Regions from separate parts of the Robertmurraya beringensis genome, predicted to be linked through region 1. Evidence: riboswitches for the same ligand, from Rfam matches in the RefSeq annotation. Region 1 holds a riboswitch; each other region holds the start of a gene.

What was found. A riboswitch is a leader RNA that binds a small molecule or an ion and turns the genes downstream of it on or off. The one in region 1 is predicted to bind cyclic di-GMP.
Region 2: another riboswitch for cyclic di-GMP. It lies ahead of ACFFHF_RS17030 (hypothetical protein); the one in region 1 lies ahead of ACFFHF_RS09955 (hypothetical protein).
Region 3: another riboswitch for cyclic di-GMP. It lies ahead of sinI (DNA-binding anti-repressor SinI); the one in region 1 lies ahead of ACFFHF_RS09955 (hypothetical protein).

Annotation. Positions count from the first base shown of each region.
Region 1 is NZ_JBHLUU010000028.1:29,928-38,167, reverse strand. Features, by position in the region: gene ACFFHF_RS09975 (HNH endonuclease) at 1-774, shown strand, start outside; gene ACFFHF_RS09970 (GGDEF domain-containing protein) at 1,411-2,421, shown strand; gene ACFFHF_RS09965 (competence protein ComK) at 2,687-3,211, opposite strand; gene ACFFHF_RS09960 (sigma-70 family RNA polymerase sigma factor) at 3,575-4,042, opposite strand; cyclic di-GMP riboswitch class I at 4,347-4,433, shown strand; gene ACFFHF_RS09955 (hypothetical protein) at 4,501-5,076, shown strand; gene ACFFHF_RS09950 (SH3 domain-containing protein) at 5,082-7,019, shown strand; gene ACFFHF_RS09945 (hypothetical protein) at 7,144-8,240, shown strand, end outside.
Region 2 is NZ_JBHLUU010000114.1:3,796-12,035, reverse strand. Features, by position in the region: gene ACFFHF_RS17065 (adenine nucleotide alpha hydrolase family protein) at 1-951, opposite strand, end outside; gene ACFFHF_RS17060 (hypothetical protein) at 1,082-1,315, opposite strand; gene ACFFHF_RS17055 (hypothetical protein) at 1,332-2,225, opposite strand; gene ACFFHF_RS17050 (hypothetical protein) at 2,318-2,713, opposite strand; gene ACFFHF_RS17045 (hypothetical protein) at 2,732-2,953, opposite strand; gene ACFFHF_RS17040 (hypothetical protein) at 2,971-3,408, opposite strand; gene ACFFHF_RS17035 (hypothetical protein) at 3,405-3,938, opposite strand; gene ACFFHF_RS17030 (hypothetical protein) at 4,318-4,635, opposite strand; cyclic di-GMP riboswitch class II at 4,875-4,958, opposite strand; gene ACFFHF_RS17025 (CARDB domain-containing protein) at 5,337-7,550, opposite strand; gene ACFFHF_RS17020 (RodZ family helix-turn-helix domain-containing protein) at 7,634-8,240, opposite strand, start outside.
Region 3 is NZ_JBHLUU010000007.1:18,093-26,332, reverse strand. Features, by position in the region: gene motA (flagellar motor stator protein MotA) at 1-670, shown strand, start outside; gene motB (flagellar motor protein MotB) at 663-1,463, shown strand; gene ACFFHF_RS01085 (PfkB family carbohydrate kinase) at 1,949-3,046, shown strand; gene ACFFHF_RS01080 (pseudouridine-5'-phosphate glycosidase) at 3,060-3,974, shown strand; cyclic di-GMP riboswitch class I at 4,750-4,843, shown strand; gene sinI (DNA-binding anti-repressor SinI) at 4,876-5,010, shown strand; gene ACFFHF_RS01070 (helix-turn-helix domain-containing protein) at 5,237-5,566, opposite strand; gene map (type I methionyl aminopeptidase) at 6,143-6,895, shown strand; gene ACFFHF_RS01060 (hypothetical protein) at 6,945-7,133, shown strand; gene ACFFHF_RS01055 (HD domain-containing protein) at 7,495-8,240, shown strand, end outside.

The DNA.
Region 1 (8,240 bases):
AAAAGACGTGATGGCTCTACATTAACTACACAAATTGATGCAGAGGATCTCCAAAGAGTATTAGACAAAGGAACTTGGTTTGCGGAGTGGCATACTGACTTCGAAAATTATCTAGTTCATAATGTTAGTTATTATTATGTTGATGGTAAGAAGCACCGGAAGAAAATCACGTTACATTCCTTTATCATGGGAGTGGATAACAAGGAACCAATTAGGCATGCGGATAAAGACACTTTGAATAATTGTAAATCAAACTTGAAGGTCTACAGTAAAGAAATGATTAATGACTATGAAAAGGTAGAAGATAATGTGGTTGCGATTATTCTAAGGGATAAGCATGGCAAAGAAAAAGCTAGGACATTGATTGATAGAGAAGACCTGGAACGGGTAAAAGCAAATGGATATACATGGTTCTATTTCAAAGGGAATGGGGATCCTTATGCAGTGGCCAATACTTCAGAGGGACGCATTTATCTACACAGGTTTATAATGAACACTCCTGAGGGGATGGTTACAGACCATCGAAATCACAATACGCTGGATAATAGAAAAGGGAACCTAGTGAACGCCACTAAAAGTGAAAATCAGCAAAATAGGCAAGGAGCAAGAAAAGGAAGTAAAAGTGGCATCAGAGGAGTCTCTTGGGATGAAACCAATCAGGATTGGATTGTGAATGTAAAAGGTACATATTACGGAAGGTTCAAAGATATTGAAGAAGCAAAGAAATTAGCAGAGGATAAGATCAAAGAGCAAATGCCATATCTCAATAATTAAAACCTAATTTATATAGAAGAAAAACGACCAATCAGGCTCATCTCCAAACAAGGAGGTGGGCCATTTTTTGCGTTTTATTTGGTGAAATTTTAAGTAAAAATGAACCGAGGATTTTGAAGAGAAGAGGAGTGAAAATAACCGCCTATTATATAGTAGAAATTCGGATATTTTAATCTATATTTTGCGTATTTTTATCCATACGTCCTCACGGCGAGTTTTGGGACTCTGATGGAATTGGTATGACGAACCTGAATGGGAAAGTGCAGCTGATATCTTGGTGGAGATCTGAAAAGCTGGCAAAAGGAATCTTTAATAACCGTAAAAGAAGTAGTTGTATGAGGAGAACCAAAATTCTGTACCAACGTCTAAGAAATTAATTAAATCGTTTCCTGCCAACAGAGATATTCTCAGAGAGTTTATATTCGACATAACGGCAGGGGGAAGATTGGTGAGGCGTGTACAGAGGGGAGAGGTGGCACACTGTCCCTATGACAACAAACAATTCCTTATCGTGATTGGGGTTCGGATCAAACGTGTGCCCATAGACTCACGTATGTTATAATTTTACAGAGAAATGGGGTTGGAAACTAGAAGGTATCTAACCCTACTACCACCCAAGAACAGGAATGACTATCTATGATTGGTAACGAATTAATCCATCGGCGCAATGTACATTTATTCATCTTAATGGGTTGTTTTTACTTGATACAAGTAATGATTAATGTCTTCATAGAAGGATTAGCAAGTGTGTTTCCACCGATTTTTTTATTTATCATTGTGGGTCTTCTTTTGTTAACGATGATTCTTAGGAAAGTAAATCCAAGAGCGACTATGTATGCCATGGTAAGTTGCACTTATGTCTATTTTTCTTTCCTTTTAACTGATTCTCCGTATCTGGTCAATTACTTATTCATGTGGTTGGGACTGCCTTTGAGTGCGATCTATCAAAACTATCGTGTGGTGTTACTAGCTTTTACTGTTTCGATGATTTTAAACTACTATTCTTTCTTTTACTTGCACCAGCAAATTTTCCCGAATGTCGTTAGGGGGGATTTTGTATATCTAGTCTTATTTGGTGTATTTGTTACAGCCTTTCTATTGACGTTTATTCATATGACTCTTCGGCTATGGCAAGATGTAAGAGAGACTAACGAAAAGCTTCAAGAACTTGCGTATCATGATCCTTTGACGGGGGCAGCAAATCGGATATTGCTTAAGAAAGATTTTGCTGAACGAAAAAACAGGAAGGTGGATTCCATCGGCCTATTATTCTTTGACATGAATGATTTTAAGTATATCAATGATACGTATGGTCACGATGTAGGTGATCAATTACTGGAGAAGGTTGTATCCAGGGTAAGCAGGGAGCTGCAGAATTCGGATATCCTCTGTCGGTTGGATGGAGATGAGTTTGTGATTTTATTATCTAATAGGGACAAAAATGAGTTAGATGGCCTATCTGCACAAATTCAATCTGTTTTAGAGGATCCGATGAACATTAACCTTCATATGATACAAGTATCTGCTAGTATAGGAACTGCCTATACAACTGAAGTATCCAACTCAGATCTAGAAGAAATGATTAAAGTTGCGGACGAAAATATGTACGATATGAAGAGAAGAGGGACAAGGGGACAGATCCTTTGACTCATTTCAGGAAATGATCACCACCTAAGTAAGGAGAGAGAGAAGTATGTTTTTTTCAAAGAAATGTTACTTCTGTAAACGAAAGACGAAGCAATATACAAAATATCTGGATTCTAAGAAGACAATCTATTGTTGTCCATCATGTAAGGAATATGCAGAAAGAAGGGCTTTTAAACGAGGTTAAACACAACGAAAGGCCAACCAAACAAGGATGATTGACCTTTAGGATAATTAGTTTTAAATTCAATCAAACGTTTGATTGAATTTATTTTTTGTTTTTCCTCGTAGGTTTTCTTTTACTCGGATCCAAAATCATAGAGATCGGGTTTTTGCCCATTTCTGTTGTTAAATTCCTGAGTTGCATGGCATTCTGAAGCTTTGTATTGAAGGAAGAAACTGAGCAATGGAGAATGAGCGTGATTCCGTTTGAAAATTCTATGTATGTTTTTTTCTTGTAACTAATGGTACGAACGATATGTACAGGATTAAACCAAATGGTATCTTCATTCTTGGCTGACTTGTCAGAGAATACGCAAATACTTTGAATCGGGTTGATCATGACAGGTGGCATATGGATCTCTCCTAGAATCCATTTAGCAGAAGCCATCGCGCCTTTAAGGTCATAGCCAATACATTTAATACTATCTTCTAGGATATGAAGGGGTGATCTATCAACGGTGAAAGTCTTATCGAGTTCTCTTACAAGGGTACATCGCTTTCCGTTTCGATCATAAAATCCCTGCATGTACAAAGTTTTTTGATTAATAATATAGCATTCTAATAACAACAAGTTACTTCAGCTCCTCGGCTCCAAATAATAAAACAGATCACAACGCCCCCCTTACGATTTTACCCTCCTTTTATCACTTAATGAGTACCCCTTTGGTTATCATTATAAGTAAAAAGAACTAGGTTTATATACTTATTGTAAGGATTTCTTCCAAGGCAGATTTGTGAATCAAGGGAACAAGTTCGTTAACCCATACGGTAGAAGGGTTTGGGAGCTGTTACTTGGTTTCGGTGAGTGTCCAACTTGTTGCCATGGTGATGATAGTCACAAGCAGGACAAGTGCTTGTCCCGCTTGTGGGGATGTAGAAGGTAGTTGGATACTGGATCTCAAAGCTTTAGGGGAGAAGATGGACCAGCTACCTGTTACCTGTTCCTAAGTCTCTTTCTCGCTTCGGACCGCCAAAGCTTCACGGCTGATTGGGAAACCTTTTCAATTGTAGCAATCTCTTTAATGGTTAAGCCGTAGATAACGGTATACATCAGCCATTTCTTTTCTTTATTTGTTAACTCCTCATAATTTAGATTCTCCCATTGCAACGGTAGCTGACAAGATAGGTCAGGGATTAATTCCCAACTATCGTCATCCACACTTACGTAATGTTCTTCATACTTATTTCTTTTCGTCATCTCCGTTTGGAGATAACCTTTTATATAGGAATACGCAAAGGAGGGGAAGGCCCCTCGTTCTTGATCATATCGTTCCGAAGCCTGCCAAAGAGCAATTAATCCTGTTTGAAAGAATTCTTCTCTGTTTTTATAGATTCCTAGTGTCAGAATGATTTTGTGAATCATAGGCTCATATTGTTTTGCAATTTCATTAAAGTTTTCCACAAGCTTTCCCTTTCAGGAAGCGCGCTACCAATTGTATTCCCGGGTAACACCACAATAAAGGATGGAAAGCTCGTCGTTCTAACTTCAAAATCTTGAGTTGATTAGCAAAATGCCTATTGAAATGTATGATTTGTGGAGGAAAATAAAGATAATTCTTTTGAAAAAGGGTGCAAATGTTGAAAACAGTGAGATTGAGAGGCAACATTTTTTTAGTTATTAGACTATAGTCCTGGGTGAAAAGTATCGAAAACTATTTACATTTTTTAAAAATTTACTTACTATTAAATGGTAAATAATTATAATAAATTGATAAAGGCAAACCTCATCGAAAGAGAGGGACGCAAAGCCGCGAATCTAAGGTCCAACGGGCTAGGATAGTCGGGTTACCACTGAATAGAAACGGTAGCTGACTGTCCTTATATTTGGATAGTCATTTTTATTATAAAGGAGTTGTTTTTATGGAAGCGCTTATTGGTGTTATGTACAAAAACGATTTGATAATTGGCAATGGTTTAGAGAAAATACATGAAAAACCTAATTTTTTTGGCGGACATGATTATGCTACTGGAAACGGTACGGTCATTGCTTCAACAAGACCAGACGCAGCTGGGGGAGAAATAGTTATGGATGGGAATGGTGAGACTATTGCGCACATAACTGAAAATGTAAGTAATGGAACGAAAATAGATCTAGGCGGCGGTGAAGTCATTAATGGACATGCTAATATTTTCGAAGGAGAAACTTTCACTAGCTTGGAAGGGGTAATAGGATTTACAAAAAATAATATTAGTGGAGGGGTAGACCTATATTCTGGTGGTGGGGAACTTCTCTTGAGTTCTTCCGTAGGGATTATGGGAAATCCTGAGTTTACTACCTCGATTCAGCCACCTCTACCTGATATCTCTTCACTTAATGTGTTTGAACCATTTGATAAAGTGGATGCGCTTAGTACTTTATTAGACAGCTCCGATGTTGCTGCCACCATGGATGCAGCTGATGCACTTGATTACTTAGATCTCTTTGATTGGTTGTAGAGAACATGTCCTATGCCATGAGGAACTTTCAAAACCCAACACAGCAAATTGAAGAAATAAAAACCAAACTGTATCGAACTTTACCAATTGGAGTCGCGGAAGAAATTGAAGCACTAGTGCAGATTCGAACCGATGAAAAATTTAATCGCATTTGGAATCTTGTTTCAAAAAGGTATAATCGGTTGAATGAACTCTATGAATCTTATTCAGACAAAGATAGTAAAGAGGAGCGAAATCAAAAAATCAAGCGGTTTTTTGAGTTAACGAAGCCTAGAGAAGTTGTAGATGAACTCAAATCGATTGTTGAATTTGAAGAAATGGAAACAGAATTCCGTAGGGTTTTAACTGACCTATCTAAAGGTGAGCATGGAGAATTATTTCAAAGATATCAGTTTGATAGACAGGTATTTGGCTACCTAAAATATGGTCTTCTTTCTGAGGTGAAAGAGGTCACAGCAAAGCTCGAATCCTTTACGGAACAAAATGCCAAGCATGTCCTATTGCTCCAAGAAATCATGGAATCCAAGAAAACGAAGGGCTTTGTAAAAGGGGGCTTTACGGCTCTTAGTATACTCGTAGGTGTTCCGTTCCTGGGGACAGCTGCAGGGAAGATTATGGGGGCTAACGATGAATCAAAAATATCGGATTCCCTACAAACAGTGTTTCAAAGCTGGGACGACTACACAGATCAGCTAAGGTCTTTTTTACAAGACCTTGAAGAGCGATATAAACATATATTAATGACACTATACGGAGGCACTTTTCTACGGGTGAATGAGCAGTTGAAACCATTTCAGTTGCAGATTGAAAGTGTAAATTTAGAAACAAATACATATATGTTAAGTGTAACTGAGAGGGAAGCTGAACGTGTGAGGGAGTGGGTAAAAGAGACCACTAAAGGACTCGATCAGCTGCTGAAGAATCGTTCTATAGATCAGTCAATAGATGTCTCCAATCGTTTTTACCATTATGTGAATGAACATCCAATTATGAGTCGAACTGTAGTTTCTGAAGATCAAAGTGTTTTGTACATAGCCCATCTATATAAATTTGCTGCACTGTCTCAAAAAGCCATAAAGATTGCGGACAGTAACGAAAGGGAAGGGCTCGAATTTATAACGGAGATATACAGGCAGTTGCCATTGATGGTGCATGACATAGATGTGGAACGTATTGGCGGAGTCACACCTACCAACCTTCTTATGAAGTATATGTACTTATGCATAAAACATCATGTAGATAAGCAGTACCTGCCAGTTGTGTTTGATTACTTGCTGAAGATCGGCAAACGTGAAGAAGAAGGTCGACTGTATCCAGGGGAAGCGAACTTAAAAATAATAGAGAGCTCAGTCATTTTTGCAACGATAGCATTATACGCTGAGGAGGTTCTAAAATTTGATAATCCGCTTTCTGAATTATTAGAAGGATTTATACCAGGATTCTGGCATTTGAGAAAAATGAAAATCCAGTATAGAGCATTATATGGGAAAGATGCGTTCTATAAGATTTTAATACAAGCGCAAATTGCCTCGGTTTTATTAAAAACCATTAGACCAATCGTCAGACCATTTGTTGTATATAAGATGAAAGCAGTTATGGTGTTATTGACCCTGGCCCTAACGGTAACAGGCTATATGAATAAAGATCAATTAGTCGAAAAGGTCACTGAAATAGGTTTGTTCCAGAATGATGAAGCGGTTGACCAAGCGAATACCAATGTGGCTGCCACACGATTCGCAGTAGTAATTGAAGGTCAAGCGAACCTTCGTCAAACACCGAGTCTATCATCCAGTATTCTTACAGTGCTAAAGCAAGGGGATAGATTAGAGTATCTGAATCAGGAACAAGCTGATAGTGAAGGACGAATTTGGTTTCAGGTAAGGACTGCAGATGGGTCTGTTGGGTGGATTAGTAGTAAGATTGTGAACTTGAGTAATAATTAAGATAGAAAAGGCCAGTCACCAAAAGTTCGTACATTAAGTGGATAATAATGTCTTTTGTATATCTATTTATACTCTTGTAACACTCCGAAAAACTAAGTTAACTGAATTGGCAAGGAGAATTAAAATGATAAATGCAAAAGTAAAACAAAAGCTAATGACGAATGAAAAGGTAATTTTAAAACAAGGAAGTGTTTTTCATTATAGCGGAATATCAACGTTAGGACCACATAGCCTATATGTTACGTCCATGGGTAGAATATTTGCTCATGATAAGGGTGGAATGTTCGGAAGCGAAGAAGTAATTGAGTACGATATTAATAAAAACAAAGTTAATATTAATATCGTAGAAAATCAAATGCGAATAAAAAATGCCAACAATTCTCAGCGTCTAAGATTTGAATTCCTGCTAGAAGTAGATGAATTTATAAAGTTTTCAAACTCTGTTCCATCGAGTAGTTTTGAGTTTGTAGAAGGAAAGACAGCTTTAATTAAGTTTGAAAATGAACATAACTCCACTACTAACAGAATAAATGCAACATCAGGTAACATTATTACTCTTATTAGTAGTTTAATGCAACCGAATGGTCTTTCGTCAGCTTACTTTCAGGCTACAATTGATATTAATGTGGAGGGAATTACTCTCACCAATGGAACAGGAACGAACACAACGATTCCATATAGTAGGATACGAACGATTGAAATCATAGATAAGTTAATTTTAAAAATTCAGGGGATATTCCATCATAATGGTGATGTTTTCAGTGAGTTTTATTTGTTCTATCCAATCAAAGACCGAATGAAGGATATACTCCTTCATTATAAAAATTCCGAGAAGCTCTATGATGTATTTCAAGACATAGAAACAATTCATGTAGGAAATATCTATGAACAAGAAAAAGAAATATCCGTAATCATTACACACACTCATTTTAATATTTATAATGAAAAACAAAAAAAGTTGCTCAACAGTTTCGAGAAAAACAGTATCTTAATCTATAAAAGAGATAGGATAATAGCAATTGGTAACCAAGAGAATATGCTCATTATCAAATTACAGGCAGATTATTCTGTTAAATATTTTAAATCTATGGGTGAATCAACATACTTTCTTGAGTGTATCCAGGTAAATGGAAGTATCAAAGGGAAAAAATATAAATCCACAAATTTTGTTGTGATCAGTAAGGGAAAGTTACTCCTTTTTAACAAACAAGAAGGATTTCA
Region 2 (8,240 bases), on a different contig from region 1:
GTCATAAAGGAATGCTTTCCATTCTGCAAGATAGGTAACAGAGGTATCTCCTCCATCAATTAATTCTTGCAGCATCTTATCTTTTCTCCCCGAATAAAGGCATACCCAACAACCGTTTCTGCTGTTTGAAGAACCACATGATTGATTTAATTCACTCTTACTACGAATAACTGGACACTCTTTTGAGTTATTTCCTCCGTAAAGAGCTTTTAGTTCTTCTAATGGAGTTCCCCATGGGAGTGTTGTCGCATTGTAAGATAGCCAATTCCATAAGTCATCTGTAGAAATATACTTAATCGGGTGGTACACTCTAGAATTTGGTACATAATCATGTTTTCCAAATACATCGTCCCCAGTATAAACCCGAATTTTAGAGGCGCGACGAATTGACTCATCCAATCTCACACCGAGTAATATAGTTAACCTGTGCTCATGCTCAGGTTCGGGTATTATTACTGGCTGTTCTCTTAATAGTTTTTTGATTAGCTCATTGACGGGGCCGATTTTTAAACGATCGCTGCACCAGGAGAAACCTTTACCCGGAGCGGGAGGAATAACCCCTAAACCAATTACATGTCTAAAGTATCTTTGAATCATTCTTGGATTTACTAGATGAACTTCAATTCCAAGTTCTTTACCATTCTGAGCCATCAATTCTAAATTAGCATGTAAGTGTTTGGTGATTTGATTTGTTTCAACCATCGTATCAGAAGACACAATGTGCACCCTTTTATGTCGCAATTCCACAGGTAGACTTTCAAGCATTTGCCATACAAGAGCTGCAACTAATGAAGAATCCTTTCCACCTGAAAAAGTTAGTACCCAATCAAAACAATCTTTTAAGTACTCCTCTTTCATTTGTTCCTTAATGTCATTGAATTGCTTTAATTTCTCCTCCGGATTTAACATCCATTCCATGAAATTATCATCAGATTCAATACGATTTAACATTCTTTCCTCTATAGCCATATAAGGTCCATACTAAAAGATGAAAAGGAGGGCAAAGCCCCCGCTAAACATCCATTTAGCAAGGACTTACACCTCCTTGAATTGTTTACTAGATATATAAGTTTGTGGAGCGTTAGGCTGCTCTCTTATCCTCTCGGTTGATGACAACACAATTCACTTTTTCAAGTTTTTCAACGATCTCATTGATACAATTGACCATTGATACTGAATCGGTGATAGGATAAGTTTTGATAAAACCCATAGCCATGACAGTAACTTCATTTTCATACCCATATATATCTATCTTGTTAGACCATTCTTCTGCATTGCTTAGGTCTTTCATTTCCACATAATATTTTAGTCTCATCAGTACTTGTCCTCCATTAAGCACCCATACGATTAGCGGCTGCTGTTCGATTTTTGTTATCCAACATAGTCAGGAATTTCTCTTCATCCTCTAAAGTCATAACGGAAAATTCCAAATCAATCGTCTTAACGGTTTTGAATTGGTCTATTTCCTTTTTAGATATTGTTCCATTCAAAATAAAACGTTCTAGTAGCTCCGAGTTGGGTTTTCCATACTCAATGAGCAACCACTCTCCGATATATTCATATATCACAGGAATGTTGTATCTTGGTTGGTTGGCTACTAAAGAGATGCTTCCATACTTATGTGGGATGGGTTCTCTTTTCTCTTTTGGCAAATGCATCATTTGCACAAACTCTGGCAAATTAATGAGCTTCCATTTCAATCGTTCGTAATCATTCTTGAGTTCTTTGACGCGCGGTTTTAACGTAGCTATTTGACTGGCCAGTTCATCTATCGCACAATCTTCCGAAATCACAAAAGAGTCTGGGAGCTTATTTAACTCCTTTCCCACTTTGTTGAAATTCGGTTTCACATAGAATGTATCTTCCAATTTAAATTCCTGAATCATATCTAAGTAAAGAAAATTACTTTGGATAGCTTTATTATCAATTTCAGCTACTTGAAGCAATAATCCTACGTCATATAAATACTCATTTAAAGCAAGATAGTCGGTCTCATATACCTTTTTGGCAATGAATCGACCGACTAACCCATGTTTCGTAAATTCATGACGCTTCACTTCTGACGATTTCAGTTGTTCTCGTATGGAAGATGAAAGCTTTTTTAATTTTCCTTCTGATTGTTTCAATTCGGGGTAATACCCTTCCTCGATAAATGTCTCTATGAGAGATGCTGCAATCGAAGGTTGATTTACCTTTTGTCCTTTTTTCTTAACCATTTCTATCACCTCATAGACCCCCTATCTAGCATAACGGGAGTCTTATTGTAAGAGCCCCACTAGAAAGGGAGTTTACTTATGAAGTAAGTAAAATGTTTAAATTATGCCACTTGAGAAATGTCCGTAGGATCAAAGATAGACCAAAGAGCAAAATCCTGTTCAACTTGTTCTCTATTCGGTGAATAGATATAAACCGATTCCAGGGTAAATACTTCAAAGTCTATTTTATATACCTCCAATGGGGACCATTTCTGTTCTTTATCTGCTGATTTAACGTCATTCAAAGAAGTAGAAATTCGTTCTTCCACCTCTTTATCCATACAATCAGTGACTTTCCCATACTCAGCTTTAAGATAAAATTCATTCATCTCACCTTTTAGTAGAACACTGCTACAATCTCTATGTTGATAAAGAAAATCTACGATACAATCTTCTCCAACAAAACAATCTTTAACTGTAGTGTTCGTTAATGTTGCCTTAAAAAGTTTTTTCTTCATGTGAAATTTCCTCCTTGATTATGCTGCTGTTACAACATCTAAGATTATTAGTTCTCCTGACTTTACACCTACTTGTAATTTGAGTGCTTTGCCAGCTACCTTCCCAACTTCTAATAGATATAAATAGCCATGCTCACTAGAGAATGATTGATATTCCCCTTCTTGCTTTAGCAAACGAAGCACTCGGCTTTTATTACGATTAAAATAATCTAGAAATCGATATTTTTTAGACTCTGCCATTTGTAATCACCTTTACCTTACATTTGATTTTGATTTGGAGTTGTTGATACCAACATCGAAGGAACATGAGTAGAACGAATTCCACGTAAATCATTGCCATGTTGGGCTTTCAAAATTTGTCGTGCATGGGTTCCATCAACTGCAGAAATAACTTCTTCATTACGAATCCATTCTTCATGCTTACGAACCAAATACGACATTTTAAAAGCGGTACGATTACGTCTCGTTCCTCTGTACACTTCTTGACTAGGTAAGACTGCTGTTACTTTATCTAACTTAAGAAATAAAGGTGGGTTGTTTTCACCTTGTTCAATGTGAAAGAAAGCATGCTCATTTAACATTAGGTGGTAAACTTGAATATCCCCTTCAGCAATAACCTCTCCATTTCGATAAATGCGGTGTTCAGTCACTACAAATTGTGTTTCAATCCCCGTATAAAACTCGATCATCATCATGCGATTTCCTCCTGTAAACAAGAAAAGAGATTGCAGTCTTCGTTAGGTACCAAGTCCTCTCGAAGAATATCAATCTCTTTCAATGCATCCACTAATTTTAAATTATTGTTTTTTCTACTATGAAGTTTAAGAGTTAAAGAATCATTGGTTACAATGGCACTTATCCCTTTCTTCATATATAGTCCTCTAGGGTCGATCATTTGATACGACGGTCTTTTTCTTAATTCCTTCATCCAATCTACGTCTTTCATAGTTGGGTAATCCAGAATACACTCCACACATGTTACAAGAGGTTCTAAGCAACCGATTGTTAGGTCGAATAGATATTGTCCTCCATGTATCTCTCCATCAAAACTGATACGATAGGCTTTCATTGAGGTTCTTGGTTGATTCTCAAACGGTTCTATACGAAACGTGGAGCCATCCATTGACCATTCAAAGCCTTTTCTTACAGTTTTAAAATAGATTCCTTTTAGTCTTTGTTCTAAGTCGCTAGGGTCGATAGGAGCAAAACATGTAATTTTAAACATGTTCATCATCTCCTAACTTCCTGCTAATACAATCCTCAGAACAATACTCTGCGCCCTTAATCTTGTAATAAGAAACATTACAAAATTTGTTACAACTACAACAAATGTAGTCCATGTAAAACACCCTTTCTTAAAGTTTCTTTAAGATAGTTTTATGAATTATGATCTTCAAGCCGCTCCATTTAAGGACACAAAAAAACGCCCTTTGAGAATGGACTTTAATAAACACAACAAAAAGTGTGTTTTCGTCTCATCCCCAAAGGGCGCTGTTGTTTAAAATAGAGAACCCGCTAACCTTAAAATAGGTTGCAAAAAAATAATAAAATCATAAAAAAACTATAATCAAATTTTATCATTTTTTGCTAGAAAGGTACAAGGGTTAAAATAACTTTGTTATTCTATTATGAAATTCTGGATCAACTTCCATCGTAGCTAAGTTAGATAATTTTAATGCTTCCTCTTCTGAAATATAGACTTTTCCTTCGCCTTCTTCAAACGATAATGATTCATTGTTAATTTCACTTAAAGGAATCGTTCTAAGAGAAGAAGCTATAATTTCTGGGGTTACATGTACAATACCGTCTGAATTAGTTTTGTTCTCTTTTGTTACATAAATTAATTCTGTCATTGATTCATTTTCGCCTTGAAATACTACTCGTTTTATATAATAAAGTACATTAATAATTGATTCTTGCATGAAATATCATCCTTTGTCCGTGTGTGTTGACTATAGTGTACATAATTACAAAAGGTATTATTGTAAATTTCCACAATAAATTAGGGTACAAATTATATTTTTTTCAAAAAAGTTAAATATTCTTATTTAAAAAACAAATTCGGAATTTAGACAAAATTAAATTCAGAATACGCTAATAAGAAAACACCCTGGTTTCGCAATTTCTTCATTATTCATTTCTCCTCTTAAATAAATTGTTTAATTAAGAGGGCCGGTTACACTAGTCGCTCCACATAATCCAAGTGTCCATATAAAGATTATATTTCTTCGCTTCCCTTGCCATGTTAAGGCTTTGGTAAACTACTAGATTCTAACTTAAGATTTTTTCCTTAAAATTTAATTCAGAATTCTAATTTATATCACCATAATATACCATTTAAACTAATTTTGGTAGACTTTTAGGTAATTATGCCCACTAATCTCCCTTTAATGTCTACTTTTTAGGATAAAAAAAGTTTTATAATATATTAATTCTGCTAATAGTCTTTATTTCACTGAAGTAATTATATTATAGAATTGCTGTGTATGTAAGAGTTTTTACTATCCAAATGTACCATAAATGTTATTATTTTTATACCTTTGGATAACTCCAGTATATTACAATTCGTCTTTATATAGGCAATAAAAAAGCAGATCCTTCGTTGGATCTGCAAGTAACCTACTTAATATCGTCTGTGTAATAAGAATGTTTTATATGAATCTGCAATTATCTCAATATTTACGGTATCTTTTTTAATTACACCGTTCGCATATTTCACTTCAAATTCAAATGTAGCTGGGCCTACTTTTAAATTCTTAGGATATTGTAGGAAAGTCTCGTCGTACAACTCACCTTTGTATAGAATATTAGTCTTAAAAGCTAAAGGTACGGTACTACTTACTAGACTATTATCCGTCCGAATAGCATTCAATGTAGCCTTTACATAAACAGTTGGATAAGGTGAAGTATCTGCATCTAGTAAAAACTTCTCTCCACTATAAAACTGGTGAGCTAGATTTCCTTCTTTTGCATGTTGTATTTTCCAAAGGTCTGTATGATCAACATAGCCATTGATAATAAGTGGTTTGGAGTAAAACCAAGTTGAAGTAGATACTTCATCATAACCATCATTAACTGTTGTTCTTATATCATACCTTCCTACTTCTGAGATAAAGGTATAACATTGCTGTGAACCGCTAGCCACATTCGTTTTTGTAAGGACAGTAGTTTCAGTCCCATTATCCTTTTTAATAAAAATCTTTACAGTCAAAGGGTTATTGTCTGCATCTTGCGGTTTTGAACAAACTTGTACCGTATCTCCTTCGTAAACATCGTTTGGAGTATACGTTAAATCAACGGTTGGCAATGTATTAACTAAAATTGTTTTCTGTTTGGTATTATCCAAGTCTGTTTCATTGGTTTCAGAAATTACATTATTGTTATCCGCCTTAAACATAAAGGTTCGATTACCTGCTGTTTCAGCAGTAAAGGTATAAGTTAAGGTCTTATCAGTTCCAGAATTATGGGAAGATATATCTTGTTGATTTTTAAGAGTACCCTGTTCATAAAAACCTACCTTATAGGCACCTACATTTAATTCTCCATTATTCCCTACCACCATGGTTGCTTTGTATTGTCTGCCCTTAACTAAGTGGGTGACTGAAGCGTTATTAGTATCCGTAATCGTTATTGATTTTGCTGTTAGGTTTGTTGAATATACCGTTCCTTCATATTCTACCTCAACATCCCATTGATCAGATGTGTAATATTCATCCCAATGGTCAAAGACTTGTTTTGATAAAGTCCCTTGATATGTTGCGGTTCCTGTATAATCTCGTACATAATCCGGAAGTGCAAAGGTTCCAGAATACGCTTGTCGATATTTACTTACAGGCACATTCAAATCGTAGTCAATCCAAACCCCTCGTCTGTATTTGTTGAGCTTTCCACTTTCTGACCGCCAGTAATATGAGCCACTTGAATATACTAATCTAGCCGCATTTGTAGGACTTAAACTAGCATAAAAATCAGCATGTACCACACCAGGTTCGTCCCAACCCCAATCGACTATTTTAACATCAGCTGGTGAAAGGCTTCTTGGAAGACCATAGTAACGGTCAGGAGCTTCCCCAGGCTCTGCGTCCGTCCAGTTACCAGCATAATAACTAGTAGAGTTATTAGACATAAACCCAAGATAATAGTTAGCGTTCTTATCATACCAATCAGACCTACCTAAAGATCGGTATCTAATCCACATTTTTTTATCTTCAATAGAATACAATCCCCCACTCTTCGGGAGAGAATAGGATACATTCTGCCCTGTTGTTGCGTCATAGTGTGTTCCATTGTAAGTTGCTGGTTCAGGAACTTCACTCGAAAATTCTCTGAAGTATGAATCAGTCCAATATTGGGTTAAAGAAGCGGTTCTACCACGAACCCAGTTATCGGTCCACGAAAGTGAAACTCTAGGAATATTACCACTATAACCATCCTCGTTTACTCCAACCCAATACGGTACATAATCATCATTTTTACCACCGTATACGTTGGAGTAAGTTTGAGTGAAAGTTCGATATTCCGTTCGATAAATGGCATCTTTATGATAAACCTTTTGCTTTGGACGTAGTATGATTCGCTTAGCAGTAAGTGTTCCGGTAAAGCCACCATCACTATATTGGTAGGTTGATGGGTAGTTTCCATATTCACTGTTTGGATAGGAAACGATCTTAGGGTCTTCCCACCTCATATATTTATTAATCGTTCCATAAGGAACAGCTACTTTTCGTGATTCGGCCGCCTCCACAGATGGAGGTGAAATATAATCATAAAATGTAGAAATTAGCAATAAAGAGGCAAGAGTGCACGTTATTAAGTTTTTTATTTTTCTTGCTTTCAAAAAATGATCACCTCTTTTTGATAAGTAAAACACTCGAGTCAAAAGACTATGTATCCCATAGTCTTTATCTTCCAAAGTTCTAGTTACCAAGTTAAATAGATAACTCCACTTCTTTTCATACCTGACGTACCTCCACTTTGCGAAACAGGTTCGCCCGCTAAAAGTGCATTTACAACGGCCTTCATGTCGGAAAAGCTTCCTCCTACACCTGTTGCTCCACTCATCGCTGCATCCATATCTCCTCCACCTAACGAAGCACTAAATGTAAGGATTCCTGGAAGCGTACTAGCGATTTGAGAACCACCTTTTAGAATGATGACTGATGAACCGTCACTTCCTGTTGAATAACCACCAGGTAACGCATTTTGTACAGCGATTTCCATTGAGCTTTTAGCTGGTTGTGAAGGCTGAGTTGGAGCTGGTTGGCTCGGAGCTGGCTGGCTAGGTTGACTAGGCGCAGGTTGGCTTGGAGCCGGTTGACTAGGTTGCGCTGGTTGCGAAGGAGCCGGTTGACTTGGCTGAGTAGTCGTTGGCTTACTAGGCGCAGGCTGACTTGTTGTTGTACTAGGCTTAGCCTGAGTTGCTGTTGAAGGACTACTTGTGCTTGTCTTATTTGTACTTGACGTAGTTGTACTAGTAGCAGGCTTAGACTGAGTTTGAGTTGCTGTTTGATTATTAGTTGCAACTGTT
Region 3 (8,240 bases), on a different contig from region 1:
AACGGCTGGTGCTGTAACAATCGCATTCCCAACAAGTGAAATCAAAAGAGTACCAAAGCTGTTCGGAAAGCTTTTTAAAGAAGACAAGTTACCAGACACAGCTGAACTAATAAAAATGTTTTCTGATTGGGCACAGCTAGCTCGTAAAGAGGGGCTATTAGCTCTAGAGTCGCAGACAAATGAAATCGACGATGATTTCTTGAAAAATGGATTATCGCTTGCTGTCGATGGACAAAGTGCCGACTATATTCGCGATGTGTTATCAGAAGAAATTGAAGCAATGGAAGAAAGACATCAATCTGGTGCACTAATTTTTACACAAGCAGGTACGTACGCTCCAACCCTTGGAGTACTTGGTGCAGTAGTAGGTTTGATTGCAGCCCTTGGGTACATGAATGATATCGAGGGACTAGGACACGCGATAAGTGCTGCATTTATTGCCACTTTACTAGGTATTTTTACCGGTTATGTACTTTGGCATCCATTTGCAAACAAATTGAAGCGTAAGTCAAAGCAAGAAGTGAAAGTTAAACAAATGATGGTTGAGGGAATTCTATCCATACTAGAAGGGGAAGCGCCTCGAGTCATTGAAACCAAACTAGCTTCTTACCTACCTGGTAGTGAAAAGAAAAAGTTCTTAGCTGCGACAGGAGAAGCGGCAAATGAGTAAGCGCCGTAAGAAGCATCATCATGAGGAGCATGTTGACGAATCTTGGTTAATTCCTTACGCTGACCTTTTAACTCTCCTACTTGCGTTGTTTATCGTATTATTCTCCATGAGTTCATTGGATGCAAAAAAGTTTCAAGCAATGGCAGAAGTGTTTAATGCTCAATTTACGAGTGGAACGGGGATATTTGAGTTTCCAAGCCCGATTCCTGAAGAAGGAGCAACGGCACCAGACGAGCAGCAAAATGACTCTGAAAGTACCGAACAGTCTCAAGCACAATCTCAAGGGATGACCGAAGAGCAAAAACAACAGCTAGCAGAACAAGCAGAACAGGTTGAGCTCCAAGCCATTCAAGCGAAGGTAAACGAGTATATTACGAGCAAAGGGCTAGAGGACAAACTGGAGACTACACTCGAAGATGACGGATTACACGTAACGATTCGTGACAATGTTTTATTCGAATCGGGCAGTGATTCAGTTAGAACGCAGGATTTAACCATTGTTAGAGAAATCTCAGATTTACTCGTTATGGATCCAGCGCGAAGTGTGATTATCAGTGGACATACAGATAATGTTCCGATTAAAAATGCACGGTTCGCATCAAACTGGGAGCTAAGTGTCATGCGTGCTATTAATTTTATGAAAATCTTACTCGAAAACGACAAGCTTGATCCAAGTTGGTTTAGTGCGAAGGGATACGGGGAATTTCAACCTATTGCTTCAAATGAAGATGCCGCTGGAAGAGCGAAAAATCGTCGTGTAGAAATTTTAATCTTACCAAGAACGGCGGACTGAGCCTGTGATGGCTTCAGTCTTTTTTGTTTTTAAAATAAGGCTGAGCCTTAAATAAAAAGGACCACTCCAAAGAGTGGCCAAAAAGAGATACAAGGGATTATTCATTAGGAAGCGCTTACAAGAAACATTAAAACTAATCGTTGTTATTATCAGGTTTTGGTACTTCCGGTTTACACATTCGATCCATTAAAATTCCAGCAAAAAGTATGCATGCAATTGGAATGGTGAAATTCAAGATGTGAACAACGGTCATGGAAATACCTCCTTCACACATGGTTGAATCTATTTTAATTATAGTTTTTTTTCACAAAAATGGCAAATAAATTTCATAAATTATACAAATTTAGCAATTGACAACAATCTATATAAAGGTGATTTCAAAGAGTGTGAAATATTTTTCCAGTTAAAGAGAATAATATGGGTAGAAAACGGATAAACAAAAGTTTATAATAAAGACAAAAGTCTATAATGTCATGAGGTGAATTATGAGTGATAAGGAAGCAACGATACTTGGACTGATTAAAAGAGATCCATTTATATCTCAAAATGAGTTGGCGGAAAGGACGGGCTTATCTCGTTCGGCTGTTGCTGGTTATATTTCTTCTCTTACAAAGCAAGGAAAACTATTAGGTCGGGCATATGTATTGCCTAATAAAAAACAGGTGATCTGTATTGGCGGAGCTAATGTGGATAGGAAAATGCAAGCGATTGATAAGCTTCAGTTAGGAACATCCAATCCTGCTAGTACTAGTAATTCTTGTGGCGGGGTGGCAAGGAACATTGCTGAAAACTTGGGAAGACTAGGATTCGATGTTTCTCTTATGACCGTTGTAGGCGACGATCATGAAGGCAAATGGCTACTGGACTACACCAGGTCTTACGTAGATATAGAGCCTTCAAAAATTCTTCCTAATGAAGCAACGGGGACGTATACGGCTGTTTTGGATGTAGATGGCGAAATGGCGGTTGCTTTAGCAGATATGAGCATATATGATTCTGTCGATCTAGATTTTGTTGAAAAGCGCTGGGGCTTTCTTGCATCAACAGAGCTTGTCATGATTGATACAAACTTCCCTTCTGACGTACTTGCTAAAGTGATTGATCGCTGTAGGGAAGAAGCGATTCCACTTGTCATTACCCCAGTTTCAGCTCCAAAAATTAAAAAGCTGCCACAAAATCTTGATGGCGTGGCTTGGCTGATCGCGAATAAGGATGAAGCTGAGGCTTTATCAGGGAAACCAATCAAAGACGAAGGTGACTTTTTTAAAGCGGCAGAAGTGATTATGAAAAAGGGCGTTGAACGAGTGGTTATTTCACGCGGGGATAAAGGACTTATTTACTTTACAAAAGCGAATGAAGCGGGTGTCTTGTTGCCGCCAAAGGTTGATGTGGTTGATGTAACGGGGGCTGGAGATGCATTGGTTGCAGGAATCGTCTATGCCTATTTACGTGACTTAAAAACCGAAGATGCGTGCAAAATTGGAATGGCTTGTTCCATGCTAACATTAGCAACGGAAGAAACGGTGAACCCGTCATTGAATCATCAGCAGCTACAAGAAGCTTTTCAACATAATTTTCACTAAGGAGCAATCAAACATGGAAAAATACTTAGAATACTCACAAGAAGTGTTAGAAGCGAAAAAAAATAATGTACCAGTCGTGGCATTAGAATCAACGATCATTTCTCACGGAATGCCGTACCCACAAAATGTACAAACGGCAAAGGAAGTAGAAGACATTATTCGTAAAAATGGTGCCGTACCAGCAACGATCGCTATTTTAGACGGAAAAATAAAAATCGGTTTATCAGACGAAGAGTTAGAACTGCTTGCTACTCGAAATGATATTGAAAAGGCGAGCCGTAGAGATTTACCATACCTAGTGGCGACAAAGAAAAATGGAGCTACAACGGTAGCGGCCACGATGATCTGTGCAGAACTTGCTGGGATCGAAGTATTTGTAACCGGTGGAATTGGTGGAGTTCACCGTGAAGCTGAAGTAACAATGGATGTGTCAGCTGATCTTCAAGAGCTTGCTCAAACCAATGTGGCTGTTGTGTGTGCAGGAGCAAAATCGATTCTTGATATTGGTTTAACACTTGAATACTTAGAAACGCATGGGGTGCCCGTCGTTGGATTTGGTACAGAAGTTCTTCCGTCTTTTTATACAAGAACAAGTCCTTTCCAAGTGAACGTTCAAGTGGAAGATGAAAAAGAAGCAGCAAGCATGATTCATACAAAGTGGGAGCTAGGATTGAAGGGTGGAGTGGTTATTGCGAACCCAATCCCAGAAACAGATGCTCTTGAAGAGGAATTTATCAACGGTGTAATTGAATCGGCATTAAAAGAAGCAAAGGAAAATGAGATTGCAGGTAAAAATGTTACTCCATTCCTTTTAGCAAAGGTGAAAGAACTTACAGAAGGAAGAAGCTTGGAAGCTAATATAGCATTGGTGAAAAATAATGCTGATGTTGGATCAAAAATAGCTGTTCAACTTAACACTTTATCTTAAAAATTATCATGAAGGAGTCAGTCTAATAAGGACTGATTCCTTTTTTTATGCATAAAAATAGAAATAGTTTTACAATAGGTCGATCTGTACATTGTTACGAACGAGTTGTTCTTAAAAAAAATTGTAAAAGTAAGATATAAGGAGAATGGAGATGAAAATGAAAGAAAATCGTTCATTATAACGAAAAAATGGTCACTTTAGGGTGTTTAGTTTTAACTGTACTTGCGTCTAAAATAAAAGTAAGTAATTCTTTATATAGAACAAAAAATAATATGATAACAAACGAAAACTATTAGAATAGTAGGTGGCAGGAATGTACCGGAAAAACTGTGACAAATGCTATCGTCCTTCTTACAGCAGTTCGGAAGCAGGGGAGTGGATCTGTCCTATATGTGGTCATAACCTAACAAAGTTACCATTTTTTGACGCAATTACACTTGAAAGGGTACATGTAAATATCATACCAATCCAAAGAAAATTGAAAGCCTATGAGAAACAAAAACTAGGAATAAAGACTTAATTAACAAAAGTCAGAAAATTTTAAAAATGATTTCGACAGTGGGCGACAGGAAGACTTATGATTTTTGTGCAAATTTTTATAAATGTAAAAAAATGTATGTACCCTTTGGTGTTCAATTGTTCTTTATGGAGGTCTTTGTCGAATACTGTTGCTAAAAAGTTGGGATAGTTTTTAAGTGTATGACAAATTTTTACACAATTTACTAAAATCGAGTAGTAAAATGATTGATAAGTGAATCACATTAGGAGAATAAAACGCAGAAAAAGGCAAACCTTCTGAAAAGGGGGGACGCAAAGTCGCAGGTCTAAGGTAGTTGGAAGTTTTTTGCTAAGACGGCTGGACTGCCTGGAATACGATTGTATTTTAGGGGGAGATTGAGGAATGTTGGAAACGAGTGAAGTGACATTAGAAGAGCTAGACTATGAGTGGATGATGTTAATCATTGAAGCAAAAAAGTTGGGCCTGGAGAAAGAAGAGATTAGAAGATTTTTAGATGAGACTGAAATCAAAAGATAAAAAGAAACTCAGTGTTGTTTCATACATATAATGAAAGTATTTCTGTTAAGGATGGACCGGATAGGAATGCTTTTTGTTTTGTAATAGGCAGTTTTCATAAAGATTGTTGTTAAAATCTAAAAGCCGATTTTAACGTGGAAATAGCTATTTTTATTAAAATTATGCTACAAAGTATAAAAAAAGAGCCAAAAAAAGACAAAATCACCTGGATTTTGTCTTTTTTGCATTAGCTATTATTTGATTGGTTACTTCTCCATTTATTAAACTCAAGAAATTCTTTAAATTGATCCTTCGAAACCCCGGAGTTCATAGCCTCTTTCACAAGCTTCATCCAGTCAGAATCTAGTTCGTCTTTATTTGGGTGCTCATGTATAAGATGATCAACTGGTACATGAAGGACAGCTGAAATTTTCTCAAGAAATTGGATAGACGGATTCGTTTGTAAATTTCTTTCTAATGAACTTAAGTATGATTTCGCGACACCAGCTTGTTCTGCTAGCTCAGACATGGACATTTTCTTCTCAAGACGAAGTTTTTTAACACGATCTCCAATCATCTAGATCACTCACCTATCTCTCTGTATGAATTCATAATAGCAAAAAAAATTGGGTAGTTCCATATTCAGAACGAAAATAGTAGATTCCGTTCTTAAAATTTCTTTAGTTAGTCACAAATGGAAGGTAATTACGGTTCTGGTAATTAAAAACGGATTAACCACTTTTAATACTTCTATGTAGCATTATACACAATACAGTTCGCAATGAAAGTGTTAATTGTGGGCATAAATAAAAAATTTCCACTGTCCACCCCAGACGTACAAAACCGCCCCATCTGTCCACGAACGGTGACAGACACCACAAAAAGACAGAATGGTCCATTTTGTCCACGAAGGGTGTCTGACACCCTTTTATACCCGGGAATGGGGGGGGTGAAACCTGTTTTTTTTGTTCGACAAATTCTTTTTTTGTGTTTGTTGGTATTAAAGGGGGGAAGGGAATTCAATCAAACGTTTGATTGACTATTGTTTGAGGATATCTAACAAAATTAGACATAGGAATGCTTTGCTAATATAGACCAATAGAGAGTACAATAAAGACTATACATTATTGGGATTTGGGGGAAGGTGAGATAAATGATTGTTTTAAAATCACCTCGTGAGATTGAGGCAATGAAAAAAGCAGGGGAGCTTCTGGCTGCTTGTCATAAAGAAATTAAAAAAATAATCAAACCAGGAATAACCACTTGGGAAATTGACCAGTTTGTTGATACATATTTAGCCCGGCATGGTGCTATTGCTCAGCAAAAGGGTTACAGAGGTTACGAGTATGCAACATGTGCAAGCATTAATGATGAGATTTGCCACGGCTTTCCAAGAAAAGAACCACTAAATACAGGGGACATTGTCACGATAGATATGGTTGTTAATGTGAATGGTGCCTTAGCAGACTCTGCGTGGACGTATATGGTGGGAGAAGCTTCCGAAGAAACAAAACGTTTGGTAGAGGTAACAAAAACGAGCTTGTACAAAGGAATTGAAGCAGCCGTTATAGGAAATCGAATCGGAGATATCGGACATGCCATCCAAACCTATGTGGAAGGAGAGGGATTCTCGGTCGTAAGAAACTTTATTGGCCATGGAATTGGCACCTCCATTCATGAAAAGCCGGATGTTCCGCACTTTGGACTACCAGGAAAAGGTCCACGCATAAAAGAAGGAATGGTATTTACGATCGAACCGATGGTGAATGTCGGAAGTTACGAAACCAAAATGGATTCCAATGGTTGGACCGCTCGTACCATTGATGGGGAAAACTCGGCTCAATTTGAGCACACAATCGCCATCACGAAGAATGGTCCGATCATTTTAACCGACCAAGGAGAATAATCAATCACTATCAACACAAAACTATATGAATTTAGATGGAGGAAGTCCCATGACAGAAAATCATGAAACAGAAAAAAAGAAAATTAGCTTACAAGAAGCGATTAAGCAACAACTAGAAAAAAAGAAAAATCAGCAAGCAGGAGGAAAAGCTAGCGCCAACGGTCCTGCGACCACAAAGAAAATGAAAAGCCAGCAAACCAAAAAGGTGAGCAATCAACGCCGTAAGATGGGCGTATAAGGGCATATGATCAAAAATAGGGAACAACACATAACTAGTGCTGTTCCCTTATTGTTTTAAAAACTTTTATTCCTCATCTTGTACTTCGCCATCGCCAATCTCATCTTCTCCTGGTGCGTCGTCACAAGCAACAACAGACGTAACTAGAAAACCAGCAAGTAAAATCATAAGAAGTTTACGTACCATTCGGACATTCCTCCTTTCGATGATAAAATCACTCAATCATATTATTTGAAGGGTCCATCCAAACTATTCCTCTATCAATCCTATAGATGAAATGAAACTTAGGAGTAAAGGACAATAGTAATGCTATCGAACAATTTGTATACTAAGGGTAATAATGATTGTAGAAGGAGTAAGCATGAGATTAATTCGAATTGATGAATATGAGCCACGTACCATGCAGTTGGCGAAACCGGTATTTGATCGGCAAAAAAGGGTGCTTCTTGCAGCCGGCCGCTCAATCCATCCATCCTACCTGAAAAAGTTAATCGATCTTGATATTCGATATTTATTTATAGAGGACGCAGAGTCATTCGGAATTTCGTTGGAGGAGATGCTCGATGTACCCACATGGGTGGATGCAGTAGATGTACTCCAAGCGGTTTATAAAGCGGTAGAGAAAAAGGAAGAACTTCCGATTAGACCCATTCAACAGCTCGCGATAAAGCTGGTGGAGGAAGTAAACAAAAGAAAGGCTATTCTTTTAATACCTGCCTCATCATTAGCGGAAGAGCTACGAGAATACGCCCATTCGGTTAATGTCACACTTCTTGCATTACAAATTGCGAAAAAATATCACATTTCCCAAATGCAAATTCGTGATTTAGCTGTCGGAGCCTTGGTTCATGACATAGGAAAAGTTCTAACTCCTCTGAAGGATGATCATCCAAGAGTAGGGTTTGAATATTTACGAAAGACGAGAGAAGTGAGTTTGCTCTCTGCTCATGTTGCTTATCAGCACCACGAGGCCTTTGATGGTAGTGGCGTACCTAGAGGGTTACGTGAAAAAGAAATACATGAATTTGCTCAAATCTGCAGCATTGCAAATTTTTACGAAAATGCATTATCTAAAAAGGGAATTCCTCCTCATGAGGTAATGGAGTA